Regions from separate parts of the Priestia sp. JNUCC 25 genome, predicted to be linked through region 1. Evidence: riboswitches for the same ligand, from Rfam matches in the RefSeq annotation. Region 1 holds a riboswitch; each other region holds the start of a gene.
The links. A riboswitch is a leader RNA that binds a small molecule or an ion and turns the genes downstream of it on or off. The one in region 1 is predicted to bind S-adenosylmethionine.
Positions count from the first base shown of each region.

Region 2: linked by a shared signal. The riboswitch ahead of metE (5-methyltetrahydropteroyltriglutamate--homocysteine S-methyltransferase) and the one ahead of mtnW (2,3-diketo-5-methylthiopentyl-1-phosphate enolase) in region 1 are both predicted to bind S-adenosylmethionine.
Region 3: linked by a shared signal. The riboswitch ahead of JNUCC25_RS19915 (hypothetical protein) and the one ahead of mtnW (2,3-diketo-5-methylthiopentyl-1-phosphate enolase) in region 1 are both predicted to bind S-adenosylmethionine.
Region 4: linked by a shared signal. The riboswitch ahead of JNUCC25_RS08015 (MetQ/NlpA family ABC transporter substrate-binding protein) and the one ahead of mtnW (2,3-diketo-5-methylthiopentyl-1-phosphate enolase) in region 1 are both predicted to bind S-adenosylmethionine.

Region 1 is NZ_CM132211.1:1,234,316-1,242,067, reverse strand. Features, by position in the region: gene JNUCC25_RS06335 (sugar ABC transporter ATP-binding protein) at 1-1,356, opposite strand, end outside; gene JNUCC25_RS06330 (sugar ABC transporter substrate-binding protein) at 1,373-2,449, opposite strand; gene JNUCC25_RS06325 (1,2-dihydroxy-3-keto-5-methylthiopentene dioxygenase) at 2,572-3,087, opposite strand; gene JNUCC25_RS06320 (methylthioribulose 1-phosphate dehydratase) at 3,103-3,741, opposite strand; gene JNUCC25_RS06315 (2-hydroxy-3-keto-5-methylthiopentenyl-1-phosphate phosphatase) at 3,738-4,403, opposite strand; gene mtnW (2,3-diketo-5-methylthiopentyl-1-phosphate enolase) at 4,400-5,644, opposite strand; SAM riboswitch class I at 5,724-5,830, opposite strand; gene JNUCC25_RS06305 (pyridoxal phosphate-dependent aminotransferase) at 5,961-7,133, opposite strand; gene JNUCC25_RS06300 (carbon-nitrogen family hydrolase) at 7,246-7,752, shown strand, end outside.
Region 2 is NZ_CM132211.1:3,410,219-3,417,970, forward strand. Features, by position in the region: gene JNUCC25_RS17750 (acetate uptake transporter) at 1-496, opposite strand, end outside; gene metE (5-methyltetrahydropteroyltriglutamate--homocysteine S-methyltransferase) at 639-2,933, opposite strand; cobalamin riboswitch at 3,084-3,272, opposite strand; SAM riboswitch class I at 3,352-3,462, opposite strand; gene JNUCC25_RS17760 (hypothetical protein) at 3,543-3,794, opposite strand; gene JNUCC25_RS17765 (metallophosphoesterase family protein) at 4,094-4,834, opposite strand; gene JNUCC25_RS17770 (hypothetical protein) at 4,831-4,968, opposite strand; gene JNUCC25_RS17775 (sugar porter family MFS transporter) at 5,540-6,919, opposite strand; gene araA (L-arabinose isomerase) at 7,067-7,752, opposite strand, start outside.
Region 3 is NZ_CM132211.1:3,776,433-3,784,184, forward strand. Features, by position in the region: gene JNUCC25_RS19895 (GNAT family N-acetyltransferase) at 1-254, shown strand, start outside; gene JNUCC25_RS19900 (GNAT family N-acetyltransferase) at 284-1,123, opposite strand; gene alaP (alanine permease AlaP) at 1,364-2,767, opposite strand; gene JNUCC25_RS19910 (DUF1540 domain-containing protein) at 3,085-3,243, opposite strand; gene JNUCC25_RS19915 (hypothetical protein) at 3,344-3,682, opposite strand; SAM riboswitch class I at 3,752-3,853, opposite strand; gene JNUCC25_RS19920 (hypothetical protein) at 3,975-4,271, shown strand; gene JNUCC25_RS19925 (GNAT family N-acetyltransferase) at 4,284-4,730, opposite strand; gene JNUCC25_RS19930 (hypothetical protein) at 4,814-5,254, opposite strand; gene JNUCC25_RS19935 (glycosyltransferase family 2 protein) at 5,365-6,354, opposite strand; gene JNUCC25_RS19940 (DUF6044 family protein) at 6,367-7,752, opposite strand, start outside.
Region 4 is NZ_CM132211.1:1,575,897-1,583,648, reverse strand. Features, by position in the region: gene JNUCC25_RS08030 (APC family permease) at 1-561, shown strand, start outside; gene JNUCC25_RS08025 (methionine ABC transporter permease) at 673-1,338, opposite strand; gene JNUCC25_RS08020 (methionine ABC transporter ATP-binding protein) at 1,339-2,352, opposite strand; gene JNUCC25_RS08015 (MetQ/NlpA family ABC transporter substrate-binding protein) at 2,365-3,183, opposite strand; SAM riboswitch class I at 3,264-3,380, opposite strand; gene JNUCC25_RS08010 (transporter substrate-binding domain-containing protein) at 3,847-4,692, shown strand; gene JNUCC25_RS08005 (amino acid ABC transporter permease) at 4,730-5,431, shown strand; gene JNUCC25_RS08000 (amino acid ABC transporter permease) at 5,459-6,184, shown strand; gene JNUCC25_RS07995 (GH32 C-terminal domain-containing protein) at 6,254-7,752, opposite strand, start outside.

The DNA of each region.
Region 1 (7,752 bases):
AACTCCTTTTTGCTGTGACACAAGATTTGTAATTAAATCAAATATCTCTCGCTTGGAGCCTACATCGACCCCTTTAGTTGGCTCATCGAACAACAGTACGTCAGAGTCCGTAACAAGCCATTTTCCGATTGCTACTTTCTGCTGATTTCCACCGCTTAACGTTCCAACTGACTGCTCGATAGAATGAGACTTTACTCCAACTTGCCCAGTCGTTTTCTGCGCTTTTTCTTTGATCTTTCCTCGCTTTAGAAACGAATAATTTGTAAAGCGGGACAGACTTGGCAAAACTAAGTTATCCGCAATCGATTCATGAACAAAAATCCCTTCTTTTCTTCGTTCTTCAGGAACAAGAGAAAGACCTTGTGCAATATAATAATAGGGCTGCTTATTCAACTTTAATTTCTTGCCTTTTAACTCAACACTGCCGCTGACATATTGCTCCAATCCAAATAGACTTCGGCAAAGCTCCGTTTTTCCTGCTCCCACAAGCCCTGCAATACCTACTACTTCTCCTTCTTTTACATGAAAAGAGATATTAGAAAGCCGCCCTGGAAGAGATAATGCTTCTACGTGTAAAAGTTGGTTTCCAACTTCTACTGATTTTTTGACCCACTGCTTTACAGAAGCCGTTCCTAACATAAGTGTAATCACGTCTTCGATCGAGGTATGTGAAGTTTCTTTTGTGGCTACATAGCGTCCGTCTTTTAAAACCGTTAAGCGGTCACAAATATCTACCACTTCTTGAAGACGATGTGAAATGTAAATAATACCTACTCCATTTTTCTTCAGCTCTCTCATCACAGAAAACAATTGTTTCGTCTCTTCCACACTAAGAGGTGCGGTTGGTTCATCCAAAATTAAATAGTCAACGTTCTGTACAATTGCACGTGCAATAAGCACCTGCTGCTTCTCTGATAGAGTTAAATCAACAACATTTTTTCTAACGGATAGAGAAGAACCAAGTAAAGCAAGAGCTTCTTCCGCTTTTTTATAAATAGATTTCCAGTTTACAAATGTCTTACTTTTCTTAGAAGCCTGCACATCTAGCACGATGTTTTCAGCTACTGATAGCGAAGGAATCAGCGCTACATCGACTTCTTGATGCACAATGCCAATGCCGTGGCGCTTAGCTTCTTTAGGAGAAGAAATGGAGATTTCACCTCCGTCTTTGTAGATCTTTCCTTCGTATTCGTCGTAAGCTCCGCACAATATTTTCATCAACGTACTTTTACCGGCACCATTGGCTCCCAATAAAGCATGAATTTCCCCTTTTTGAACAGTAAAATCGACTTTGTTCAGGGCTTGAAAAGAACCAAAGTTTTTTATAATGTTCTTCATTGAAAGCTCGTTCGTCATCTCTATCCCTCCACTTCTATTCTTTTTTACCCCATTCTTCTACGTACTGACTAAGCTGATCCATATTAATCGTTTGATTAGGCAAATCTGTTTGTTTGACTAAAACGGGATCAAAGGAATAATAGCGAGGGATGTCTTGACCGGAAATCTTTTTAAGAAGCAGATCAACTTGCTTTTCTCCTACTGAAGCTGGATTTACGGCAGCTGACGCTTTCCACGGGCTGTTTTTTGCCTGCATCATTTGCAAATCTTCATCAGATAAGTCTACTCCGTACACTTTAATCTCGTCTCGTCCTGCTTCTTTAATCGCTCTTGTTACTCCTTTTGCAAATTCGTCCCAAGGTGCCCAAACGGCCGCAATGTCTCCTTTATTTGGATACTGCTTCAACACAGCTGCCATTTTATTTTGTGTGTCTAATGAGGTATTGTCCGTTGCGCTTCCGAACGTGGCAATTTGTTTTACATCTGGATAGCGATTCATCATAATTTTATAAATACTGTCGCGCTTTTCCATCGGCGCAAAGCCTCCAACAAACGCATATACAATGTTTCCTTTTCCGTTAATGTCCTGCATCATTTGTTTCAAGCCCTGGAGCGCAAGCATATAATCGTCTTGATCGATGGTTGTAACGCCTTCTACTTTTAATTCTACGTCTGTTGCAATAACGGGAATTCCTTTTGCAATCGCGCGCTTCACACCAGGTTCAAGAGTTTCAGCCCGGCCGTGGTCAATCATAATACCGTCAACATTTTGGTTAATAGCCGTGTCTAAATAAGCAGCCATTTTGGATTGATCATTGTTTGAATCAGAAACGGATAGCTGTACTCCTGCTTTTTTAGCCGCTTTTGTCACACCTGTTATATATTGAGCAGCATGAGTGCCTGACGTAAATTCAGAAATAAGCGCAATTTTTGTATCTTTCGTAACCTTTTTTCCTTCTTGCTGTACAGGCTTAGCAGAAGCCGCTTGCTGCGCTGGAGCTGCCTGTGCTTTCTCGTTTAGACTTGGCTGTTCTTTCGTGCAGGCAGCCAGCGCAAAGACTAGAAGCACGAGCAAAGTAAGTGGCCACAGCATTTTTTTACTCTTTTTCATGGTGTTCCTCCCATTAAACTTATTATTCACATAAAAATAGTTAGTTTTATAATAATCCAAAGAATACCCCGCTTTTAGATGTAAAAGCGGGGTGATGATGACCTATGCTTTACAAGTAATTGTTATGCGTAAATAGGTACCCATCCTTCAGTTGTCACGAAAATTCGGACAGCGACTACTTTACGATCTTCCATTAGTGTAAAGTAATGAAGAATGTTTTCTGGTACTGAAATTAAATCGCCCGGCTCTAATTCAACATCAAAAAATTCGCCGTCTTTTCCTTGAATAACAAAAATTCCATGACCACTTACAATAAAGCGAACTTCGTCATCTGTATGAATATGCTTGCGCTGAAAGTTTTTTAACAATTCATCAATATTTGGTGTAGATTCCGATAGCGAGATAACATCTTGAGCTTTATAGCCGCGGCGTTCAGAAATATCTTTAATATCCTCACCAAAAGCGTTTAAAATTTCTGTTTTTTCTTCATCAGTTAAATCATATTTTTCACGAAGATTTTCTGGAAGTTTTGTAATATCCCAGTTTTCATAAATAACTTCATTGTTTGCCAGAAAAGCTGATACTTCCTCTTGAGTTTCAATTCTTTTATTGTTTACATGTAAGCGAATTTGCGCCATTGTTGTTTCCTCCTTTTATAAATGCACTTTTGGCTTAATGCCTTTAAGTGACAGTAATTTGACATGGTAGCTAAATAGAAATTCATAGGCTTCTAGCGCTTTTTTTGTTTCAAATGCATTTTTCCCCCATACCGTAATCCCGTGGTTACGAATCAAAATCGCGCCTTGATCGCCTTTTATATGGTGAGAAAACTCTTCTGCTAGTGTCGGAATATCTGCGTAATTCGGAATAATCGGAACAGTAATTTCCGCATCTTCTTCCCAAATGCCTAGCGCCTTAATAATTTCTTGACCTTTGAATGAAATAACGCCTTCATCTCCGTACAGTTCAGAGATCACGTTGTTGTCGATTGTATGTACATGAAGACTGCACCCAGCATTCGTTAAATCGTAAATCTTAACGTGCAAAAGCGTTTCAGCAGAAGGCTTTAAATGCGTGTCTTCTGCAGGCTTTCCGTATTGATCAACTAATAAAAAATCTTCATTTGTACGTTTTCTTTTGTCTTTTCCACTTGCTGATACAAAGAAAGTTGTCGGATTTTGATCCACTTTAATTGCTAAGTTTCCGCTTGTACCGAAGAACCAATCGCGCTCTGCCAGCTCATCTTTTATATCCGCAAGCTCATGCAATCTTTGCTGAGCCATGATACTCATGCTTTCACCTCTTCTGTTAATTCTTGTAAATGATGAATCACATCATAAAAAGTAGAAAAAGGACGATACGGTAGAGATAGCTCTTCACATTTTTTGATTAAAAAGTCACGTGCAATGACCGTATCAGCTAATTTGGCAGCCTGCAAATCCGTAATGGAATCGCCAATAACAACCGTATGATCTCTTTCATCTGCAAGATGGCGAATAATCGTTGGCTTACAGCAGCCGCAGTTATTTGTACACTGTTTATCACATGTATGAGGCCACGTAATGGAAATGCGCTCACCGGAAAAATCAGATCCGTTGCAGTAGAGCATTTCCTCTGCAACTCGATTTCCCAAAAGTGGTTTTACAAAAAAGTCAATTCCTCCGCTTACAATATAAAGCGGAATATGGTGCTCTTTTGTATAGGCAATAAAATCATCAAATCCATCTCGAATAGCAGACGTCTCTAAAATATAAGAAATAATATCTTCCTTTAATTCCACGGGGAGCAAGGCAAACATTTGCCCTACTCCTTCTTGAATGGAGACGCGCTGTGCCAACACGTCGTCTTTAATACTTTCCCACTCCGGAGGAGCAAATTGCTTCATAATAGCAATAATGTTATCGCTATTTGTGATTGTTCCATCAAAGTCACAAAAGATTTTTAACGATGTCATGCTTTCACCTCTACTGTTCCCCATAGTTCTAAGGCTTTTTGCAACTCTTTTGATTCTTCCGCTTTTTCGGCTAGTGTTTGATGAGAGAGTACTGCATCTATCGCCGCACGGAATGCCTTTCCTCCTCCGATAGCTCCGTCTGGATGACCGTGAACTCCGCCTCCTGCATTAATAATGCTGTCGATTCCAAAGTCCTTCATAAGCTGCGGTACCATTCCAGGATGAATTCCTGCTGAAGGAACCGGGAAAGACTGCTTATATTTGTATACAGGACGCGTTAATTCGTAGGCAATTCCTGTCGTATCTTCAAGAGAAAGCGCTACGCTTCCGTATGGTGATGGAAACAGTGAAAAATCTGCTCCGGCTAAGCGTAATAGCTTTCCAAGCAGTAATGAATTTGAAAAACCGTAAAACTCTGATGGCGTAAGCGCTCCGCTAACAGCTGGGTGAGCCATAATCGGCAAGTTAATTTCATCATCTTCTCGAAGCGCCTGCAGTACGTCTAACCCGTAAGCAAATACATTAAATAAAAGTGCATCAGCTCCTAGCTCAGCTGCTTTTCTCGCTTTTTCTTTTAATTCAAACGTTCGTCCCGTTAAATTAACAGCATACAGCGTGCGGTGTCCCGTTTTTTCGTATACTTCATTCAGTACTTTTTTCCCTTCTGTAACACGAGCTTCAAAAGGCGTTCGTTCACTATCAAACAAAATCTCGTCGTCTTTAACCAAATCCACTCCGCCAAGCGCTTGCTCACGCAGCTGAGTTGTTAAGTACGTCATATCTCTTCCAATCACGCCTTTAAAAATACTCATCACAAGCGGACGGTCATAAACGCCTAATTTCTCTCGGATACCTTCTATTCCAAAGCGCGGTCCTGGGAATTCAGCTAATAATTCATCAGGAAAATCCAAGTCTAATAATTTCACTTTTCCATCAAGTGATAGTTTTCCGAAAACCGTAACTAAAATAGCCGGTAAATCTTTTGAAAAGTTGGCAGTTGGATAAGCAATTTTGACAATAGCCTGCTTAATTTCTCCGCCTAAATATCCGTTTACACGTTCGCAATCTTGAAGCTCAGTTACTGACACGACGCGCCCTTTATGCTTTTGAAGCTGCTGTTGATCTAAAAGCGGCAGATCTGTCCATGAGCCGACGGTTAGTCCTAAAGCGATTCCTTCCGCTTTTTTATGAAAATTCCCTTTATTATCATGTAGTAAGTAGCTTGCAACGATTTCGCTCATTATGCTAAAAACTCCCTTGCTGTTTAATATCGTTAATAAAAAAGCCTCTTCTGTGATTAAGAAGAGGCTTTCGTTGCTCTTCTTATCTCTCAGCTGCTGCTGCAAGAATTAGCACCGTGCTTAACATGCGTTAAGTCGGTTGCCGGGCTTCATCGGGCTAGTCCCTCCACCTACTCTTAATAAGAAAGTTGCTATTTATTTAAATTGAATTCGTAGATTATATACTAAATAAAAAATACCGCTAGGATTTATAGGTTATTAATCTCGTTAACTTCTTACATATTAAGCCAACTCAAAAAGAGTTGTCAATGCGTTTTTAAAATAAATTTAATTTTTTTATTCGAGATACAGCTTCTCTCATGCGCTCTTCATCCGTCAGCAGTCCTACGCGCACATAGCCTTCACCATATGTTCCAAAGCCTACACCAGGCGCAACTACAACGTGCGCTTTTTCAAGAAGTAAATCTGAAAACTGTTCGGAAGTATATCCTTTAGGAACTTTTAGCCATGCAAAAAAGGAGCCTGCTGGAGATGTAACATCCCAACCAATTTCTCGAAGCCCTTGAATAAAGGTATTGCGTCTAGATTCATAGCGCTTAACTAAATCATTCACACATTGTTGAGATTCCAACAGAGCTGCGGCTGCTGCCTCTTGAACCGCCCCAAAGAGACTGACATACATATGATCTTGAAGAAGATTAATAGCTTCTACTACACTTTCATTTCCTACAGCAAATCCAACTCGCCATCCCGCCATGTTATACGTTTTAGAAAGAGTATAAATTTCAATTCCCGTCTCTTTTGCACCAGAAGTCTGTAAAAAGCTGATTGGCTTTTTACCATCAAATCCAATTGCTCCGTAGGCAAAGTCGTGTACCACACAAATATCGTGCTTGGCAGCAAATGCCACGGTGTCTTCAAAAAATTCTGCCGTTGCCACTGCACCAGTAGGATTATTCGGATAGTTTAAAAACATGAGTTTTGCCTGTTCTTTAGCACTTTCACTTATCTCTTCGTATACGGGTAGAAAATGATTTTCATCCGTGAGCGGCATCACTTCCATCTTTGCCTTTGCAAGCTCTACTCCAGACCAGTAATCAGGATATCCAGGATCCGGAACCAGCACCGTATCTCCAGGGTTTAACAAGCACTGCGGGATTTCAACAAGTCCACCCTTTCCGCCAAATAAAATAGCTACTTCTTTTTCAGGATCCACATCAACGCCATATTCTCGCTTATAAAAAGTCGCCACAGCCTCTTTTAAAAACTGGTGCCCCCGAAATGGAGAATATTTATGATGCATAGGATTAGCACTTGCTTTTTGCAGTGTTTCTACAATATGTGAAGGAGTAGGCTGATCAGGATTTCCCTGCCCTAAGTTAATAACGTCGTGCCCTTGGGCCATTACTTTTCCTACCTTGCCTACAAGTGATGCAAAAAATTGTTTTGGTAAACTTTTTAATAGTTCCGATTGCTCAAATTGTTTCATCATCGCACACCTTCTCAAAAAATTCTTGAAATTCTAGTCACAAATAATATATTGTAATACTCAACTTGTAAAGTCATTTTTTTCAACTACTAAAAAAAGGACGGATGATAAAGTGAGTGTAAAAATTACGTGTTTGCAGCTTGATATTGCGTTTGGAAACCCAACTAAAAACCGAAAATATATCGAACAAAAAATGACGGAAGCCCTGAAAGAAAACCCTGATATCCTTGTGCTTCCGGAGCTATGGGATACAGCTTATGATTTGACGCGGCTAGACGAAATTGCAGATGATGAAGGGCAGCAAGCCAAGCAATTAATCTCTCAGTTTGCTAAAACAAACGAAGTAAATATTGTGGCAGGTTCGATTGCAAAAAAAACAGAGCAAGGCGTCACGAATACGATGTATATTTTTGACCGAAAAGGTCGTGAAGTATCAGAATACAGTAAACTGCACTTATTTAAATTAATGGATGAACACCTCTATCTCGAAGCAGGAACAGCAAAAAATCTTTTTACACTTGAACAGTCACTGTGCGCAGGAGTTATTTGTTACGATATTCGTTTTCCAGAGTGGATTCGGGTTCATACTAGCAGCGGAGCAGAAGTCTTGTTTGTTGTC
Region 2 (7,752 bases), 2.2 Mb from region 1:
CTGCTAGTAAGTGCGTGTACTCATATGCCACACCAAATGTACTTAGCGATAATCCAATAAATAAGAAATCGATTAACACAAAAATAATAAATAATACTTTATGAGTGCCCATTGCTCCAACTGTCATAAAAACGCTGAAAATCAAGTAGCCGACAAAAGCAAATGCGAGCTGCTTCGGATCCGCTTCTTTTGCGAGCGCTTCCCCAAATGCTCCAAGCTGAATAAGCCATGTCATAGCTACACCTAGCCAAAATAACCCGAAGGCACCAAAAGCAGTTGCGCCGAAGGTATTATTATGTTTGAAATCTTGCATAGACGCGATTAACTGCCCTATCCCGCCTAAAAAAATCGCCCATGGCAATACCAATGAAACACCATCGGTTACCCCAAGCTTTTGAAACGATGCAACAAGTGTCACCATGGCAAGTCCGAATAGACCTAGCGCTGATGGATCCGCTGTTACAATTTTAACGTGCTGCGTGCTGTTGTTACTCATGTTGTACCTCCCTGATTTTAAAAACACCTTTAAAAAGATACAAAAATGTAGGGGAAGTGTCAATGGATATTTTTGGCCTTTTAAAATCCCATAAGAACAAGCAGTGTAGCGGTTACACTGCTTGTTCTTTAATTTCTTATCATTAAACGTTTTGTAATAAATTTTGTCTGGTTTGTTTTGCGGACTCAACCATGACTTTTAAAGCTTCAACCGTCTCGCTGATTCCTCTTGTTTTAAGGCCGCAGTCGGGATTAATCCAAAATAATGCAGGATCAAGTACCTGCAGAGCGCGGTCAATGTTTCGCTGAAGCTCTTCAAGCTTCGGTACGCGCGGACTGTGGATATCATACACGCCAAGTCCGATTCCTTGATTGTACGTATGTTTTTCAAACGCATAAATTAATTCACCGTGGCTTTTAGACGTTTCAATGGAAATCACGTCGGCTTCAAGCGCTTTGATGGCATCAATAATCTCTTCGAATTCTGAATAGCACATATGCGTGTGAATTTGCGTCTCATTTTGCACCGATACCGTGGCTAGCTTGAACGCATACACCGCAGCGTTCAAGTAGCTGTCCCAGTTTTCTCGTTTTAACGGCAATCCTTCACGCAGTGCCGGTTCATCTACTTGAATCATTGAAATGCCCTGACTTTCAAGTGCTTCTACTTCTTTTCTAAGAGCAAGCGCAATTTGATTTGCCACGTCGTAGCGCGGGATATCATCACGCACAAACGACCAATTTAAAATCGTAATCGGACCCGTCAGCATTCCTTTAACCGGCTTATTTGTTAGAGACTGTGCGTAGACCGTTTCTTTGATCGTCATCGCCTGCTCATACGATACATCTCCGTAAATAAGCGGCGGCTTCACGCAGCGAGAACCGTAAGATTGCACCCAGCCAAACTTCGTAAACTGAAAGCCTCCTAATTTCTCACCGAAGTATTCGACCATGTCCGTACGCTCAAACTCTCCGTGCACAAGGACATCTAAGCCGATGTCTTCTTGAATTTCAATCCATTTTTTTATTTCCTCGTTAATGTACGCTTCATATGCTTCATCGCTTAACTCGCCTTTACGCCATTTTAAACGCTCTTTTCGCACTTCTTTTGTTTGCGGAAAGCTTCCAATCGTTGTCGTTGGAAGAAGCGGCAGTTGAAACGCTTCTTGCTGAACGCGTTGACGTACGTCAAACGGCGCTTGACGCGCTGCTTTATAGCTGTGCAGCTGCTTCAGCTCTTTTTGCACGTCTTGATGATTTCGAAAAGATGAACCATTTAATGCTTGAATCGCCTGTTTGCTTACGTTTATTTCTTCTTCTATCGACTCTTTTCCTTGCTGCACTGCTTTTGTTAAAAGCGTGATTTCCTTTAGCTTTTCATCTGCAAAAGAGAGCGCATTTTTCAATACTGGATCAATGGTTTCTTCATTTTTCACCGTGACAGGAACATGTAATAAACTTGATGAAGGCTGCAGAATCAAACGGTCTTTTGATACGGCTTCTTCAATTTCACTAAGCGTTAAAAGCTGTTCGTCCAAATTTTCACGCCAAATGTTTCGTCCGTCAATCACTCCCGCAGCAAGCACTTTATCAGTTGGAAAACCATATTTATTAAGCGCAGTGAGATTTTCGCCTCGGTCATGCACAAAGTCTAAACCGATTCCTTCAACAGGAAGAGACACAACTTCTTTGTAGTGATCAACGCTGTCAAAATACGTTTGCAAAATGACTTTTACATTCGGTGCCGCTTCCTTCAAAGTTTGATAGACTTCTGTGTAAAGCGCCAGGTCTTCTTTTGATAGCGTTGTAGATAAAATTGGCTCATCTATCTGCACCCACTCTACTCCTTCTGCCTGCAGCTCCGCTAAGATAGTTGCATAAAGTGGAACAAACTGCTCAACTACTTCTTTAAACTCACTTTTTTTATATCCTTTTGACAGCTTCACAAATGTTACTGGACCTAGAATAACGGGCTTTCCTTCAATATTCAGCTTTTCTTTTGCTTCTTTGTAAAACTGAAGCGGGCGATTTTCTACAAGAGACGGCGTACATTCCTCAAGCTCGGGTACGATGTAGTGATAATTTGTGTTAAACCATTTCGTCATCGTAGAAGCTACCGCACCTTTTGTTCCTCTCGCGATATCAAAATACGTTTCAAGCGATACTAGTCCTCCGTCATACTCAAAGCGTTTAGGCACTAAACCAAACATAACAGCTGTATCTAACACGTGATCGTATAAGCTAAAATCGCCGACTGGAATCAATTCAATTCCTGCGTCACGCTGTTTTTTTAGATGCGCTAGACGAAGAGCTTCAATTTCTTGAAGAAAGATACCTTTCTCTAGCTTTCCTGCCCAAAACTGCTCAAGCGCTTTTTTCCATTCTCGTTTTTCACCAATTCTTGGATAACCTAAGTTCGAACTTTTTACACTGCTCATTTTTTCCACTCCCTGTATATTTTTTTATCGGTAAACTAAAAAATCTCTCTTTTCGAAATGAAAAGAGAGATAATACGCATACTTAACTAGAGTTGAGACAGCCTGTTTTTCTCAACACGTATTCCTCACTCCTCTCTATATCCCGTAGAGCTTAAGTGCATACAACAGGCAGGTCTCCTGACTTAGGTTCATAGCTTCCTATCCCTTCCCATTTCAACATGAAACAGTGGTTAATAAGTTGCTCCCCATTACAGTGGCGGGACCGCGCCGGCTTTTCACCGGTCTTCCCTTTTAAGCTGCGTACATTCGTTACACAGCACCTGATGCATTTTTATAAAATTGTCCATTCAAAACATATTCACATAAAATAAAAAGCCTCTCTATCACGAATAGAGAGGCATAGTATCTATGAAATCCTCTCTTATTTTTCAAAGCAGTACGCTTTGCAGGATGTAGCACCTTTTCAACAAGAATGTTAAATGGTTGCCGGGCTTCACAGGGCCAGTCCCTCCGCCTCTCTCAATAAGAGTTTTAATTGTTTATAATATTTTGAATGTAGAGTCATCTTAACACCTTAGATTTATGTTGTCAAAAGAAATTTCAAAAAAATTAGTTTTTAGGAGGCGCTGACGCTAATTTTTGCCTTAACAATTTGTAATCGTCTTTTCGGTGCGTTTCAATTAAATCTTTGGCTCCCTGGTGATATCCTGACGAATAAATATACTCTACCGCTGTTTCGATAAGCTTTCTTTTTTCTTCGGCACACTCCCGGTCCATTAAGGGGAACAGTCTACCTAAAAGGTCATTTAAATCTTCCTTGATAAAACGATCAAGTCCTTCTTGCATCTTTTCGTTTGCCATGATTGCTCCTCCATTTGCTGTGTATGTTCTAAGCCTCTATAAACAGGCATTTCACTGTAAATTTTAAGATAAAGTTAAGTCATTAAACAGTATATCAAGTGAATGTTTTTCTTCAATTACATATGTAATACAAATATATGACAAATATAGAGAATATATCATCATTCATTATCTATTATAACGTTTGACTGAGCCTTCTGCTACAAGGTTTCTGTAAACATTATGCATAATATTCCAAAAATCTGCCTGTGAATTACGGGCAGGCTTTCGGCTAAACATAGCTTTCCATTCTCTTGTTTTTACAAACAATTTCTTCGAGGTCGTCCAAAATCCTTCCAAAGAAGAGGTCCTAATATGTTGTACCTGCTTACAAAAAACTCCATAAAATTATAATTATTTAAAATTAAAGGCGGATCAAAATCAAGAGGAGCACCGGCGCCTCCTGACAATACAAAATCAGTGCCTCTTCCAAACGTAAATGTCCCGTTTCTATTTTTTCTAATAAACTGTTCGTCATATGCATGCACGTGGCTAACGAGAACTTTTTTCACGCGGTGTTCTTGAATTAAATCAAAAAATTCTTGACTTTGAGGAGTCGTTACAGGAAACCCTTCAAGATTTGACCACCGGCCAATATTTGGCTGCGCATGCATGGCTACAACGGTATTACGAGGAGCATCCTCTAGCTGCTGCTCTAAATAATTCAGCTCTCTATCTGTAAATCCGTATATTTTATTCTTGGGACTGATGACATTATTTAATGCGATGCACCGAAAGTTGAAGACAGGAATATCAATGACCCAGTGTACTTTTCCGATAGTGGCTCTGAAGTTTTCGAGATTGCTTTCATCAAGGTACAGTTCATCATGATTCCCTACGCATACAAACATAGGAATGTTTGATGCGATTTTTTCGACAACCTTAACAAAGTGCTCCAAATACTCTTTTTTCCCTGTATAGACGGTGTCTCCCCTATGAATAATAAACAGCGGGTTCAATTCCACCGCCTTTTTTAATACAAGCTCAAATTCACCGCTCATCGTGAAACAATTATCGTTTGGTCCGTCACCTCTGCTGTCGCCCCTAAAAACAAAGTTAAATGGACCGGATTTAATTGTTTAATTCTTTGCTTTAATAACTTTTCAGAACGTTCATGAAGCGTCAAATTCATCAACTAGTTAATCCCCCTATTAATAAATAAATTTAGTTAAAAGTAAACAAGCTTACTTGTTTATATGAGAATTTGTTGACGAAGGTCACTACCTTCTTGTAAGCAGAACGCACATTTAGCTTTCGTTTTAGAAATTGCTAGTTATGAATATCTATTAAAGTCCACTCTATGATAAGCTAACCTATCTTTCCATTTTATTAGGCACTAATATGACAGTGTAAAAGCTGAAATCTCTATATCTACTAATAAGAAAGAGGCTGGGGACGAACAAAGGCCGACATGTGCTGAACCGCTTGTTACCCCGCAGTTGATTTCCGTGCAAGGCTTCACTTTCCGCGGGCGTCCGATGAGCCTCCTCGTCGCTTGTGCTCCTGCGGGGTCTCATCTGTTCCGCTTTTCCCGCAGGAGTCTTCGCCTTGCTCTCCAATCAACTGCTAGAAGAAACGAAACAGATGAAACCTGCGTTCACCATAAAAAAACGAACCACTAATCAAACACTTTGATTAGTGGTTCGTTTTTCACTTCAGCTAAAATACTTTTATCTCAGCACCTTACATTTAAAACATTACGACAATCAAACATATTTATTACGCTCAACCGGACTTAAAGACTTCCTTGCAGAACGAGCTGCCATGTCCGTTTCAATTTGCTCTAGGCTGCGTCCTTTTGTTTCAACAACTACAAAGCGTATGAAGAATAATCCGAGAATACAAATGATCCCGAACGTTGAAAAGATCACGCCTAAACTAAACTGGTCGGCTAAAATTGGGAACACAAGCCCTACTGCAAGCGATCCCGTCCAGTTAAAAGCAGATGAAATCCCAGCACCGATTCCGCGTACAGAAAGGGGGAAAATTTCTCCTACAATGATCCACGTAAGCGGCGCCCAAGAAAACGCATAGCAAAGGATAAAGCAGCAAAGAGCAATTAACGTAACCCAGTTTACGACGACTTCATTAACGCCTAATGCTCCTAGAATAGCCGGTGTGAAAAATGAAAGAGCCATACCCGCGCCGCCAATCGTAAGAATGGTACGGCGGTTGAATCTATCAACAAACTGCAGAAAAATAAGTGTTGTCACAACGAAGATTACCCCAACGATGACCGTAAAACCAGCAGCTACCTGCGGCGCTAAACCAACTTGACGAGCAATGCTTGTTGCATAATAAACAATTGAGTTTGAGCCTTGAATCTGCTGAAAAGTTGCCATTCCGACACCGATAATTAATGCTAAACGAAACTTTTTATGAAACAGCTGTTTGATGCCTGATTGTTCATGAACAGCTATGCTTTCAATTTCAGACACTTCAGCTTCTACTTCAGCTGTTGACCGGCGAAGCGTACGCAGCACTTCACGCGCTTTATCTGCCATTCCGTTTTTAATTAAGTAGCGAGGCGACTCTGGAAGCTTGATCATACCGATGCATAAGACGATCGCAAAAATACCGGCGCTGCCAAGCATTAATCGCCAGCTGTTTGGAACCGGCTCAAAAATAAAGGCTACGATATAGCTTAATAATAATCCAATTACAATCATTAGCTGATTTAAACCTGAAAGCTTCCCGCGAATATGAGCAGGTGCGATTTCTGACATATAGGCAGGAACTAACGAAGAAGCCGTTCCTACTGCTGTACCTAAAAAGACGCGCGCAATCGTTAACGTAATTTCCTCTGGTGCAATCGCTGAACCGATGGAGCCTAAAAGAAAGATGATAGATGAAATTAAAATTAACTTTCTTCGTCCAAACTTATCTCCTAATAATCCGCTTAAAATGGAACCGATAATTGCTCCTCCCATTAGCGACGAAACCACAATCCCCAGCCAGAGCGGACTTAAATGAAACGCTTCACGGATATGACTTTCTGCACCAGCAATAATCCCAATATCATAACCGAATAAAATACCGGCAAATGAGCCGAAGAAGAAGATAAACTTACTTGATACTTTACTCATGATTATATATCCCCTTTGTATTGTCTTAGTTTTGCTTCCTACCACACTTATTTAAAACGCTTTCATTTGTTTCTAAAAACGGCGTTCTTTTACTGACGCTATATTTTCACTTCCAAGGAAGCAGTGCTCCCTCGGAAGTAGTGGTGCTTACTTAATAATGACGTACTCTAGATCAACAAGCTTTGCATAGCTCACGATTTGATCGGTCGTTAAATTTAATGAAAGTACCGTATGATGGCCGCCTCCGTTTTCAATCCACGCTTTAACGCCGTCTTGGAAGTTCGGCTTAATGTTCCAAAGCACGCGCGCTACCGGAAGATTTGGAGCTGGAACTTCCGGCTCAAATGCGGATACTTCGTTAATTAACAGCTTGTAATGCGTACCGAAGTCAGCCATGGAAACCACTACGCCTTCTCCTTGCTTACCGTCAAACACTAAGCGGGCCGGATCTTCACGGTTGCCGATGCCTAGCGGAGAAACGATTAGTTTTGGCTTATTTACCGCTAGCGTCGGGTCTACTTCAAGCATGTGTGATTGAAGCACAGACTCACGTCCGGGAGCCAATTCATACGTGTAGTCTTCCATAAAGCCCGTTGACTGATTATGGCTCATCACTTTGAGCAAGCGGTCAAGCGCCGCTGTTTTCCAGTCTCCTTCACCAGCAAAGCCGTAGCCCTGTGCCATCAAGCGTTGTACGGCTAGACCAGGAAGCTGTTTCATACCGTATAGATCTTCAAAGTTAGTGGTAAAAGCGCTGTAGCCGCCTTCGTCTAGAAAACGTTTAATCGCAATTTCATAGCTTGCCTGTACTTTTACGCTAGACTCCCATTCTT
Region 3 (7,752 bases), 2.5 Mb from region 1:
GGAACGACAGCGAACTCATTGGCATAGCCAGAGCGTTAACAGATTTTAGCTATTGCTGCTATTTATCGGATTTAGCTGTTGTAAAAGATTATCAAAATCAAGGAATCGGTACACAGCTAATCAAACACGTTCAATCAGAAATCGGCGAAGAAATCGCGCTGATTTTACTTTCCGCTCCTTCTGCTATGAACTACTATCCAAAAGTCGGCTTTCATCAAATTGATAACGGATTTAAAATTGATAGAATTCGGTAGACGCGAAGAAAGGAGCTTCTCCTTTCTTTTTATCCAAACGCCTGAGCTGCTATAGCAAAAAGATTGCCCTGTCTAGCAGGTAGGGGATTGACACCATACGCCATAACAGGAGGCTCATTTTGAAGCTGAAATCCGTGATTTTCCATAAGTTTCTTTAACGTTTCCTCATGAGAAGACAGGTCAATTCTCAGCTTTTCTTTGTAATTCTTCGCTAGTTCATCAATGACTAGCATTGCTGCTTCAGCGTTTGGAGCAACTACAGGACCAATCACGATATTGCTTGGGGTACGAACCGCTAAACCATAACCCGTCATTTTATTTTGTTCGTTTTGTAAGACAACTGCTTTTTCAGCTTGCTGAATTCTACTTTTTAAAAATAGCTTTCTATTATCTCCAAATGCTGCTTCATCAAGCTTTACAACCTCTTTGAAGTCCCTTCTCGTTAAGGATCGTGTATAAACCCCTGAAGCTTTAAATGCTCTTGGTATGTATTCACTGCTTATATATTTACTTACATAGTCCACGGTTTTAAACCCTGCTTTTTTATATAAGTGCTCACCTTCTTTTGTCGCAATTAAGTAGGCATTCACCTCAGGGGAAAGAGTTTGCAAACAGTGCTTCATGAGCTGCCCGGCTAACCCTTGTTTTCGGTAATCTTTTCTCACAATTACCATTCCTATAAAAGCTGACTGATTTTTATACAAAATTACTGCTACGCTTGATACAATGTTACCTTTCTCATTTCTATGACCAAATACGTCTCCAGATGAAAAAATCGTATGTAAATCCGCTTCGCTATAATCCCATTTTTCCAACTTAGATAGCACTAGCAAATCCTTTATGTCTTTTTCACTAAATCTTTCTATCATTTCTGCCTATTTCCTCCCAACTTTTCGATGCACTGTACGGCGTTAAAAAGCGTAAAACTAACATACTTATCCACTTTCAATTACCACTTAATCATTAACGAATTCTCTAACTAAATAGTACAGAATAAATAGAATATTTTCTACATTATTCATACGTACCAATGATCCCTTAAAACAAACTAATCATTCGCACATAAACTAATGAAAAAAGACCTCTTTCCAAGAAAGAGGTCTTTTCTTTTATTTCACTAGCTTTTGCTCAGCTGCAGCTGAACCTTGACTTCGTTTGTGGAATCCTTTTGCATAGTACGCGATAATAAGACCGATAAACCATAATGGTCCGATGACAACTGCAATTCTAGTATCTGGATTATATGCCATGAGAACCACCACCAGCGCTAGGAACGCAAGTGACACATAAGATGTTAACGGAAATAAAGGCATTTTATATTTCAGCTTTGCCTCTTCACCTGTTTTTAACGTTTTGCGATACTTAATTTGAGAAAGCAAAATAATTCCCCATGTCCAAATCGCACCGAATGTTGCAATGCTTGTTACCCACGTAAATACTTTGGCAGGCACAATGTAGTTTAACGCTACTCCCACTAATAAAGCACCCGCTGATGCTAAAACAGCTTTTCCCGGTACGCCGCCTTTTGTAAGCTGGCCGTATCCTTTTGGTGCTTCTCCGTGCTCTGCTAAGTTAAACAGCATACGGCCTGTACTAAAAATACCGCTGTTACAAGAAGAAAGAGCTGCTGTTAGCACGACAAAGTTAATAATACCAGCCGCCGCTGGAATGCCGATTTTTTCAAATGTTAATACAAAAGGGCTTCCCTGTGAACCGATTTCTTGCCACGGATAAATCGACATAATGACAAATAATGCACCAACGTAGAAAATAAGAATACGCCAAAAGACAGAATCAATCGCTCTTGCTAGAGATTTTTCCGGATTTTTCACTTCTCCCGCGGTAACGCCGATCATTTCAATTCCTAAATATGCAAACATGACCATTTGCAGCGACAGCAAAATGCCTTTAAATCCGTTCGGGAACAGTCCGCCGTTGTCCCACAAGTTTTTGATACCAGTCGCAACGCCGCCGTTGCCGATTCCAAACACAATCATTAATAATCCAACGGCAATCATTAATACAATCGCTAAAATTTTAATAAGTGCAAACCAAAATTCCAGTTCACCATATGCCTTAACAGCTAAGAAGTTAACCGTTGTCATGATAACAAGCGCCGATAACGCCCAAATCCAGTTTGGTACATCCGGATACCAATACCCCATATAAATACCAACGGCTGTAATTTCAGCCATACATGTTACAACCCATAAAAACCAGTAGTTCCAACCTGTTAAATAACCGGCAAGCGGCCCTAAGTAGTCGCGTGCGTACTTACTGAATGAACCTGCAACAGGTTTTTGAATCGCCATTTCTCCAAGTGCTCTCATAATAAAAAACATAATCATTCCGCTAAATCCGTACGCCAATAATATTCCCGGTCCTGCTAATTTAATAGCAGATGCAGATCCAAGAAACAGTCCTACCCCTATGGCTGCTCCTAAGGACATCAGCGTCACATGTCTTTCTTCTAACCCGCGTTTCAATTCTTTCCCCTGAGTTTTCCCCTGCATAAACGTCTCCCCTTTTTCCAATCTGTCAAAACGAGATGAACACAGCCTTTTTTGTTAGCGCTTTCATATAAGTTTGTGCTAAAAGACAGCTAGGCTGTATATTTGTATTCTATCACCTTTCTCTCATTTTTCTTTTGTCGAAAAACAAAAAAATTATCTTATCATTTTGTTTAAACGCACAATTAGACATAGACCCTGCTATTTTAATATGTATTTATTATTGCACTTAAGCAATAGTATTTTAAAAAAATAGAAAAACGCCGACTCAACTCCGTCAGCGCATCGTTCATTTTATGCTTTTTTATAAAAACTAGCATTTATCTCGCGGGTTCAAAAGTTTTACAGCCAGGTTCTTCCGTTTCAGAAACATGGTGACTACTTTCAGGACTCACAACGTAAATGGACTCTGCACTGCATTTATTTCCGGATTTCCAATACATGCACTCATTCACTTCACATAATACACCTTGGGCCACTGTTATCCCTCCTTTGCTTGTCTTATCTATTTACTACCCGAAATATAACGATTCTAACATTTTCACGCAAAAAAACCGCTTGTTTATCAAGCGGATCTTTTTATTGCGTGTGTTCAACATACTGTTTTTTAGCTAAATATAACTCACGGCTCAGCGTGATCCGCCGTTCTCTCAAGTGCCTTAATTTAGTCTGAAATTGTTCGTTAGTTGGCTCTTTTTGAATCAAGCGATACGTAAAAGAAATATCTTCATTTAACTGTTTAAAATCTTCCCATATCTCTTGAACTAGGGCGGATTGTTTTTCTTCAAATGAACGATTTTGCTGCGTTTTTAGCGCCGCTAAAGTTTCCTGCTGCCACGTTTCGTCTTTTATTTCTTTGGCTAATAAGTATAGATCTAAATAATCATCAGTGCTTAACGCTGTTTGTCTACTGTTCAATGTCCTCACCTTTTCTATACGAAATGTTTCTTCCTAAGAAGAGGATTTCATCATAGAAAAAGATTCCTCTTCTTATCTGTCAGAGCTAGGCTATGCTGGAATTAGCACCATTCAATAATTGTGGTTGCTGAGGCTTCAAAGGGCCAGTCCCTCCACCTCTCTAGATAAGAATATTTCGTTTTTAAATTATTTCTGACTATTCTAATATGTTTTATAGGTTACGTCAATAGCTTTTCAATAAAAAGAAAAAAGAAGTAAAATATGGTATGATTTCATAAAGGATGGTGAGCACATGAAACGATATATGTTATCTGCTTTTTTGGGAAGCTTGCTGCTGCTTCTTACTATTGCTTTTTCATCTACTTTCCATATTGCAATTGTCAAAACAACGGGAAGCATCGGAGGAATTATTTTAGCTGCGGCAGCTTTAGTTATGAACGCGCTTGAAGATCCCCCTTCCTCAGATAATACAGGTGAAGGAGCCGTTGAAGTACTAGATAAAGGAGCCGTTTGGGCTACTTATTTACTTTTACTTTCACTGCCAAACCTCATCGCGTGTATAACATCTTATGTTTTATGGACTCGCTGATATTCACCAACGTTACGGACGTTTTACCATCTGTAAGGTCATTGATATTTGTTTATCTACAAATCCAAGGTCACGATACACATGCTGTGCAAAATTCCCAGCATGAACGCTGAGTCTGATTTCAGGGTATCCTTTGATAGACAATTCATCAATTGCTTTTTGTATTAACGGCTTGGCTAAACCTTGCCCGCGGTATTCCGGTACAACATATAATTCGTAGATAAAGCCAATTTCTTCTTTTGAAAAGAAGTCGGTAGATGGGCCGATAAGAACCCAGCCTGCGAGTTTATTTTCTTGTCTTGAAACTAAATAATAACAGCCTTTTTCAAAGGCACTACCAACTAGTTCATTTACGCGTTCAGCTGACGGATGAAACTGCTTCATTGTTCCTTCAAACAGCGCATCAGCAGATTTCGTCCGAATTTCCTGTAATTCTTCTTCAGTAGCTTTTGCAATCATTATCGATCTCTCCTTTCGTGTTCGTTTTCTACATGCGAGGATAAATTCCTGCAAAATAAAAGTCTTCGCCTAGGCGAAGACTTTTATTTAAATTCAAAATGCTCTTGATGATTACCTTGTTCGTCCGTCCAGTTGATCATGATGTCTAAGCTTGCCGCTTTTCCAGGAACAGCAAAATTCGCATAGCGAAAACGCTGACCGCTTTTGCTTAAGTTAGACCTTTCAATAGGAGAAAACAAGCTGTATTTCGCCTTATTTTTTCCTTCGTGCCGAAAAGCTTGGACCTGCACGCGCTCTACGTCTTTTCCAATGTTTTCAACGGTTAATCCATATGTATGATAGACGTTATTTTTCCACTTTAGCTGATTATCTCCCGTCATGCTCGCTTTTGTCAGTTCAACCGACCATTGTTCAGATGATTTCTTCATTGGAAGCTTCTCAATCGAAAGAGCGCTGACATGAATGGCTGCAAAAGCAAGCCAGACAAAACAAAAAGTGCTGACTGTATAAAATAGTCTTTTCATAGATTTTGATCTCCTTAGAAATTTTAGTAGTAGCATTTCCTGTTCACTTAAAAATTATGATAAACGCTTTAACAAAAAAAAGCCTCTCCATTTAGGAGAAGCTTCTTAAATTAATGCATAAGCAAATCTTTTTGTTTGTCTAATGAGTGTTTTGTATATAAATCTCTTTCAATCGCATATTTAGGACGCTGTTTCACTTCGTTAAAAATCTTGCCAATGTATTCTCCGACAAGACCCATTCCCATTAGCTGCAGGCCGCCTACAAGCCAAATGGATAAAATAAGAGACGTCCAGCCGATTTGCGTATGATCTAAATATTTTTGAATCAGCGCATAAATACCAAATGCAATACTAAAGAGAAAAGAAGCCCCTCCAAGCAGCGTCAATAAGCGTATCGGCGCTACGCTAAAAGATGTAATCCCATCGAATGCAAAAGCAAGCATTTTCTTTAACGGATATTTTGATTCGCCCGCCGTCCGTTCTTTTCGGTCATATGTGACTTCCGTGGAGCGAAATCCTACTAATGGTACAAGGCCTCGTAAAAAGACGTTTCCTTCTTTATATTTCATGAGTTCGCCAAGAGCACGTTTGCTCATGAGACGAAAATCAGCGTGATTTTGAACGAGCTGAATTCCTAGCTTATTCATAAAACGGTAAAACCCTACTGCCGTGGTTCGTTTAAAAAATGTATCGGTTTCTCTGCTGTCTCGAACACCATATACGACTTCATACCCGAGCCAATATTTCTCCACAAAGGTACGAATGACGCTGATATCATCTTGCAAATCTGCGTCAATGGAAATGACGCAATCAGATTGCTTATGGGCTACTTCTAGTCCTGCGAGCAAAGCATTTTGATGTCCTACATTTCGCGCTAGCTTTAACCCTTTTACAAATAAATTGCTGCAGCTTTCTTTTTCAATAAGCGACCACGTGCTGTCTTTGCTTCCATCGTCGACAAATAAAATGGTGCTTTCACTCGATACAAGACGTTCATTTATCAGTTCTTTTATTACAGTAGTTAATTGAAAAGATGTCTCTGTGAATACTTCTTCTTCGTTGTAACATGGAACAACAATCGTTAAAATAGGTCTGTTCATGTTATTGCCCCCTTACTTTGCTTCATATACATACACTTTCCAAGCGGACTGTTTATCGTTAAATGCTTTTAAAAAGTGCAAACCGTCACTTTCAGCATTTTCGATTGGAACAGCTGAAAAGATATAGCGACCGCCCATTTTCTTAAATTGGCTGATATTAAGCTGCAAATGACGGATTTTTTTCGTTGAGTCTTTTCGGTAATCATATTTTTTCCCTAGCTCGCTAACAAACACATAGCAGCGGTTGCCCCAGTGATCATAGTAGCTTTCTAACTTTTTATTTTTATCAAGCTCTTTGGCAATGATTTTGCGAAACTCATGTTTATACGTTAACGGATAGAAGTTGTTATACGTATCTAGCGTATAAAAACCGTTATACTGAGCAATTGATGGATGAAGCCCAATGCTTGCTACCCGATAAGATGATTTAGGTTTCCCTATATATCTGCTGATTTCATCGAATTGATGGACAGCATAAAATTCTTTGACTGACGGCTCGTGATTGTAGCGATAATAAAGCTCAGGGTTCGCTATAAATAACACAAGCAGCTGTAAAACCAAACACACCCACACAAACTTTTTCCACGCTTTGCCCCGCTTCCATAAAACATAGCCGCCAACGGCAAACATCAAATAAATAATGAGCGGGCGTAAAAAATGAAATCTAGCAAAGTTAAACGTATTTAAAAGCTGAAATTTTTCTTTTAGCGGCTCCCATCCTTTATAAAACCAAAACGCATACCAAATCGACAGTAGTAGATTAAGAACAAATAACTGCAAAAACGTTTTTTCAAGCTTTCCTTTCTGATTGCGAGCGACAATCCACAGTACAATAAAAGAAAGCGGTAAAATGATAAAGGTATGAAGCGTCATTACATGTGTATGCCCAAGCGTATAGTTCTTCAAAGTAAGGCGAATGGAATGTCCGAAACTTAGAGTAGAGCTTAAAAATTCATTTCGACTCGTCGGGGCCTCCGGAAACAAAAGAGAAGCAACAAGCCGGTATTCAATGAGCAGAAAGACAGCGGTCATCGCTGCAATACTGCTTAAAAAAGGCATATTCCACGCTCGTTTTTTTACTGCATCTCTTAGCCATAGCAGCCCCATCGCTGCTAAAAAGAAGAAAAACCCTAGCACAAAGCTCGCGTAAAACGGAAGCAATAAAAGAGTAAGCCATTCCTTCCACGTTCCTTCGCGGTTTCGAATGGTTAAAAACGCCCACAGCGCCAGCGGCTGTCCTAATGTACTCAGCATCCCCGAAGGCCAAAAAGGAGTAAGTGCAAAAGCAAGTGATACAAGCACTCGAATCGCATAAGCATCCTTGCTTTTGATAAAATGCTTTTTTAATAATAAGTACATTCCAATTAAAGCAAATACGCGCGTGATCGTTTGACTCAG
Region 4 (7,752 bases), 340 kb from region 1:
AATGAACTTGCTATCTTTGCGATTATCGCTGGGTTTACTAGCATTGTGGGGATGTCCATTGCTTGCTTAAATGCCTTTTCAAGAATTGCTTTTAATTCTTCTAAAGAAGGGTTAATTTCTACCAAATTTTCAAAGGTATCTAAATGGGGAACGCCGATTGGAACTTTAACATTAATTATGGGAATAGGTTTAGTGCTAGCAATCCTCTTCGGTATATTCAGTGAAAATTGGGTCGTTGGATTTGGTTACGTAAGCACGCTAGGTACCATCCCTATTCTACTAATTTATTTAATGCTTAACTTAGCTGTTATATTTAATAAAAAAGAAAGATGGCCATTTCACCGTAAATTTATCTTTCCAATTTTAGGATTAGTAAGTATTAGCCTTCCTATTTGGGCTATGGTTCAACCTGGTCAGCCGCTCCCAACGGGTTACTTTCCTTGGGCAATATTAGCAGTATGTATAGTCAGTTTAGTTTACTCGTGGTTTAAAGTAAGAAAAGGAAATTCTAAAGCTTCTGCTATAAATCCATTAGAACCATTCAGCACTCAACGGAAATAGTGATGAACAATTATCTGTCATTCACCCGTTAGTTATAGAAGAACTAAAGATTTGTTCCATTTAAATAAGAAGCTCACGCACCTAGAATGCGTGAGCTTCTTATTTTTATAGTCAGCTGTCTTTTTTTAATTTCCTTGCTGAATAATTCCCCAAGGACTGTATCAACTGAACAATAACAATCAAAATTAAAATGGTTGTATACATAACAGTGGGCTCAAAACGTAAGTGTCCGTATTGAAAAGCAATGTCTCCAAGCCCTCCTGCTCCAACAAGCCCTGCCATCGCCGTCGCCCCAATAAGACCAATAGTAGCTATTGTCAGCCCAAGAATAATACCTGAACGTGCTTCTCTAACAACAACATACCAAATAATTTTTGGTGTTGAGATTCCCATTGATTGATAAGCTTCTATAATACCTTTATCTACTTCAAGTAATGCAGATTCCATTAACCTAGCTATATAAGGGGCTGTATACACAACTAAAGGGACAATAACACCTTGTACGCCAATTGTAGTACCTGCAACTAGTTTAGTGAATGGAAGGATGAAAAATAATAAAATGATAAAAGGAATGGATCGAATAATATTAATAATCCAGTTGCACGTTCGATATACCCACACATTTTCAGCTTGCCCACCTGGTCTTGTCATTACTAAAAAAATTCCCATTGGTAAACCAATGATGATGGCAATAATTAACGAGATAATGGTCATCGTAGCGGTTTGTAATAAACCTTCCCAAATTACACTTCCCCACTCATTAAAGAAAGCAGCCATTTAGTTTACCTCCTCTACAATTACGCCTTGATTTGTTAAGTATGTAATCGCTTGTTCATATTCTTCCTTTTCACCACGTAAATGAACGAGTAACTTACCAAGAGTGTGGTTTTTTAGCTGTTCGATTCCCCCTGCTAATATGCTTGGCAATACATTAAATTTCCGAGAAACTAAAGCTAAAGCTGGTTCTTCTGAAAGCTCATTTCCAACAAAGTGCAAAGAAACCAGCTTACCGGTACTGCGATAAGACGCCATTATTTCAGACGGAATAGTGAAAGTATTTTCAGATTCTACAAAGCGCTTTGTTGTCGGATGCTTAGGGTTAGTAAAAAGGGAAACGACTGTACCTTGTTCTACGACGTATCCATTTTCCATAACTGCAATTCGGTCACAAATGCGTTGTACCACATTTAACTCATGCGTGATTAAAAAGATTGTTAATCCAAGCTCTTTATTAATCTTTAACAGTAAGCACAAAATGGCTTCGGTCGTTTCCGGATCAAGTGCACTAGTTGCTTCATCGCTTAATAAAATCTCAGGTTCATGCGCTAGCGCACGAGCAATAGCAACACGCTGCTTCTGCCCGCCGGAAAGCTGTGAAGGATAATGATTTTGTTTATCTAAAAGTCCTACGATTGATAAATATTTTTCTACGCGCTCCTGAATTAATTTTTTGTTTACGCCTTCTAGCTTTAATGGAATCGCTATGTTGTCGTAAACTGTTGCCGTTTTTAATAAATTGTAGCCTTGAAAAATCATGCCGATTTTCCTTCTCGTTTTCTGCAGCTCTTGCTTACTTAGCTTTGATAGATTTTTCCCATCAATGATGACCTCTCCAGAAGTCGGTTTTTCCAATAAATTAATGCAGCGAATTAATGTGCTCTTTCCAGCTCCGCTATAGCCAATAACACCGAATACTTCACCTTTATTAATCGTTAACGAAACATCTTTAACAGCTTCTACCGCTTTTCCGTTCACTTTATAGGTTTTAGAAGTTTTCTTCAGTTCAATCATTCTAACCCCTCCTTAAAATGCCGGTACAACAGAACCTTTAAATTCTTTTTCTATGTATGTACGAATTGTATCTGAATGATAATATTTTTCTAGTTTATCAATAATTTTATCTTGTTTATTCTCTGTACGGACAACAAAATAGTTTGGATATGGATTATTTTTTATTTTTTCATGATAGATTGCATCATCATTAATCGATAAACCCGCTCCCATTGCAAAGTTTGTATTAATGGCTGCTGCAGCTACCTCATCCAACTGAGAAGGAAGTTGAGACGCCTCTAGTTCTACGATTTGAAGATCAAGCTTATTTTCAGCAACATCTTTTTTAGTAGCCGTTGTTTTCACACCATCTTTTAATTTAATAACTCCTGCAGATTCAAATAGTTTTAGCGCGCGGTATTCGTTGCTTGGGTCGTTTGGTACTGCAATTTTGTCTCCTTTTTTGAGCTCACTAACATTTTTTAAGCTATTTGCATAAATACCCATCGGGAATGCTACTGTTTTGAACACATCTGTAATCTTATAATTTTTATCTTCCACTTGCTGCTTTAGAAAAGGCAGGGTTTGATAGTTATTACTATCTAAATCATGTTGATCTAATGCTGTATTAGGAGTGTTATAGTCATTAAAGACTTTTACCGTAATATCAATACCATCTTTCTTGGCTAATTTTTTCACCTGATCTGCAATTTGCTGGTGAGGTCCACCCGTTACACCGATTGTAATCTTTTTCGAATCTAATGCTTGTGCTTCTGTTTTACTGCAGGCCGCTGACACCAACAGCGATGCTGCCACTAAAGTAAGTCCAATTGCTTTTGTTACTTTTTTCATGTTTTTATTCTCTCCTTTATTTTCTTCATAAAAAAACGCCTCCCTTAAAGATTAAGAGAAGCGATAGTTTACGATCGGTTCTCTTATCTTCCAATGCACATAATATGCACATTGCTGGATTTAGCACCAAAACAATACGTGTATTGTTGGGTTGCCGGGCTTCAAAGGGCCAGTCCCTCCACCGCTCTTGATAAGAGTTGTTTTTATAAAGTTTTATTTACATTAATTTAACTTTATTATCCGAAAATTGTCAATGTTTATTTTTAATATAATTTTCAATATAGGAATAATAAAAGATTTATATAAGAAAACTCAATTAAAAGATGATTTGTATAACTTATGATTTCTCTTTTCTTATTCTTATATAGTGAATAGCTTTCTATTACTTAAGCAAGAATACTTTTCTTTGCATTTATGACATTGACAAAAACAGGAATACATCGATATAATTCATATTAATTCTATCGGTAATATATAGTTTATGGAATTCCAAATCTCATTTAAAAATTTTTTACTGTTAGAATATACTTCCTCTATTGTAGTAGTAAGTATATGTTCACTGCCTACTGGATCACCAATGGCACCGAAAAAGCTTTTTAGCAGCTTTTTCGGTGCTTTTTTATTATTCATCACACAGAAATTAGTATCGGGAGGAATAAAACGATGAAAAAATTATACTTTACTTTAGCTTTTGCAATTGGACTTATTATGGCTTTAGGAGGATGCTCTCAAAGCTCTAGCTCAGAAAATAGCGATAAAAAAGTAGTCAAAGTTGCTTTGAGTGATGAAGTAAATCCGCCTTTTCTATTTACGAACGACCAGAATGAGCCTATTGGATATGATATGGATTATTTAAAACAGCTTGAAAAAAAGCTTCCGGAATACAAATTTGAATATACGCTTGGGGAAGAAGAAACAAATTTGGTAGGTGTCTCGACGGGAAAATATGATTTCGCCATCAACTGGTTCTTTAAAAACCCTGAACGTGAAGAAAAGTTTCTTTATCCTGCACATGAATATGGTTATTCTTTAACGGCCTTAGTGACACAAAAATCACGGAATGATATCAAAACACTTGACGATATGGCAGATAAAAAGTTTCCACCCGTATCTGCTACAGGTGGATTGCGCGCTATTTTGAATGCTTATAACAAAGAACATGCCACTAAGCCTTTAACATTAGAAAGCATTGATAACCCTTCTACGGCAGAAAACTTAAAGTTAGTGGATAAAGGTAAAGCGGATGCTATTTTTTTAAACGTAACAACATTTAACGAAGTACAAAAACAGCTCAAATTAAATTTAAAAGTAGGAGGCATTGTATCAAAAGAACCAACTTGGTTAGTCTTTAATAAAAATAATCAAAAACTTGCTGATGAAATTGATAAAGCGACAGTCAAATTAAAAAATGACGGGACGCTAGAAAACTTGGCTAAAAAATGGTTTAAAGTAAATTTCTTTAAAGACTTAAAGTATATTAATCAGCAAAACTTCAATTTCCAAGATTAAATGAGTATAAGAATTCATCATTAAGGCGGGGTGAGATATGATTAGTACTGATTTTCATGATTGGTTAAAACTATTGTGGCAAGTGGTAGATAAACTTCCTTTAACACTATTTATGTTAGGCCTTTCTCTACTTTTTTCGTTGCTTTTAGGTTTCGTGATTGCCCTGATACGCATTCAAAAAAAGCCTGTTCTTTCTAAAATGGCTACCATCTATTTATCTTTTATGCGCTGTACACCGCTGCTTGTTCAGCTGTTTCTTGTATACTTTGGCCTTCCTCAGCTGCTGCTCCTTGTCCATATCGACATTAACAGCTGGAGTCGCATCACTTTCTTGGTGATTGCTTTTTCCTTACATACTGCCGCTCCTTTATCAGAAGTTATTCGTTCAGCATATCTCTCGATTGATAAAGGGCAGTTCGAAGCAGCGTATAGTATAGGCATGAACTATTTTCAATCCTTAAGAAGAATTATCCTTCCTCAAGCGTTTGTAGCAGCACTACCTAATTTAGGAAATGCTACGATTTCATTATTAAAAGATACTGCACTTGCTTTTAGCATTGGGATTATTGATATTATGGGGCAAGTTCGCCTTATTTTGGGCAACAACTATGGAATAGGAATGTTTGAAATTTATGTTACGATTTCACTTGTTTATTGGAGCATGTGTATCGTAATTGAAATCATAGTCAGTTATTTAGAGAAACATCTTAAAAAAGGCAGGGTCAGCATCTCTAAATAACCTGCACTAGTAAAGGAGTGAACATGATTGCCTATTATTGATTTGCGATTTGCTTTGGAGCAAACTCCTGAAGTCTTAAAAGGTGTGCCTTTAACACTAACAATATCGATCATTTCAATGGCGTTAGGAAGTATTTTTGGTCTTTTCATTGCGGTATGCAGAATATATAAAATTCCACTGCTAAAGCAAATAGCTGTTATATACGTCTCATTTATGAGAGGCACCCCATTGCTCGTACAGCTCTATGTATTTTTCTACGGAATCCCTATTTTTATAGAATTTCTAAACGAGACTCAAGGATGGCACTTAGGTGGGGATACTATTTCACCTTTAATTTATGCTTTAATTGCGTACACATTAAATACCTCTGCTTATCAATCAGAGGTATTCCGTTCTTCTATTCAAACCATTGACCGTGGTCAATTTGAAGCTGCATATTCAATAGGAATGACTACTTTTCAAGCTATTAAAAGAATTATCTTCCCCCAATCTTTAGTAGCCGCTATTCCTAACCTTGGAAACATTTTTATTAGTTTAATTAAAGCCACTTCTCTTGCTTTTGCGGTAAAAGTAGTTGAAATTATGGCGATATCTAAGGTCATCGCCAATGATGGGTATAGATATTTAGAAATGTATCTGGTCGCTTCACTTATTTACTGGATTCTTTGCTTTTTCTTTGAAAGGCTGTTTGTAGTCATTGAGAAAAAGCTTAGTTATTATGAATTAAGAGAAGAAGTGCGTTCAGCTTCTTAGTCCCCCTAGAAAAATTACTATAAACTCATCAAGAAAGCTGCCTTAGTAAACGGCAGCTTTCACAATCCCTTAATCCACTATTTCAAGCTTCACTTCATTAAACAAACTAGTAGAATTCCACACATTCAACCCCGCATAGCCTTCTGAAAAGGTATGGTCCACTGCATCAATCACAAGCTTATCATCGAGATAAACTTGAATGTGTTCTCCTTCAGCCGTTACTTTCAAGCGATAATCCGTATTTGTCTTTAAATCCAACTTTCCCCCATCATCGTAAATAATGAGATCCTTGCCTATTCCGTCTCTAAACGCAATGAGTTTTACTTGATTATTAAGCACATCTACATTCGCAGCATAAGCGTTATTTGCCTGTTCATCCGAACGGAATACTAGCGCTCCTGCTCCTGTAGAATTTGAAACAGAATCGGCTAACACCTTTATCTTTGCCTCATATATAAAATTCTTTGCTTTTTCTGATGATAAAGCAAAGGTATCTTCTTTGCTTCGTCCTTGTTTTCCATTAATCGTATCGGCCCATAGTCCGCTAATGCTTTTCCACCCTGATAAGTTTGTATCAACAGGACTTTTATTCCAAATAGATTTTAATGGATACATCTTTAGAGAATTCAATTTTACACCTCCTCCTTTGCTATAAAGCCTTATTTTATTGCTTGAAAGCTTTGGAAAGAGCTGATCTGTTATTACTTCAGTGCCGTCATTACCAAATACTTCTACAGATGACTGGTCTACAAACATATGAAGCTTAACCTTTCCGTCTTTTGGAAGCATGGAAACAGAGTGTTTGTCTTTCACATTTTCACCAAAATCAAAACTTCCAGAGTTTGTTCGGTCAACAAATAATCGCTGCTTGTTTACGTTATAGCTGACTTTTGTATTTTCACTGCCTTCTTTTTGAATTTGAAAACCAAATTCTTGTGCATCTGTATTTGAAACATCGAATTCTGCAATGATTTCATATTTGTTTTCCTGTATGCCTGAAAGAAGATTTTTGTTCTCAGTAACCATCAGATTCTTCAACACCTTTTTTTCTTGCTTATTGCGAATTGAATCAATTGAAACAGGTATTTGTTTTAAACGAAGCCCTTTTGCTGTGTTGGTGAGTTCTATTTTTCTTGGGATTGACATAGAGCTTCTCCAAGTAGTAGTTGGGGTATTGTTGGCATATTGCCAGTTGCTCATCCAGCCTAGCCAATACTTTTCTCCGTTATCTCCTTCAACTCCGCTCCAATCTACAGCAGCATAAAAGTCGGCACCATAATCTGTCCAAAGCACTTCCTCTGGCGGGTTTTCATTTTTAAATGTTTTTCCGTCAAAATCACCAACAAAGTACTGCATACCTGAACCTCCAGCTGCCGCTCCATCATTGATGCTGACCTGCAGCACCCATTTTTTCTTTGTGCTGTCTCCATCAACCGGCAGTTCAAGTAAAGTAGGACACTCCCAAATCCCTCCGTTGCTTCCATGAGTTGATTTCACCCATTCTCCTGACACAGTATTCCAATCTGAAAGCTCTCCGCCTTCCCTTTGTTTAACTTCCTCCGGTTCTT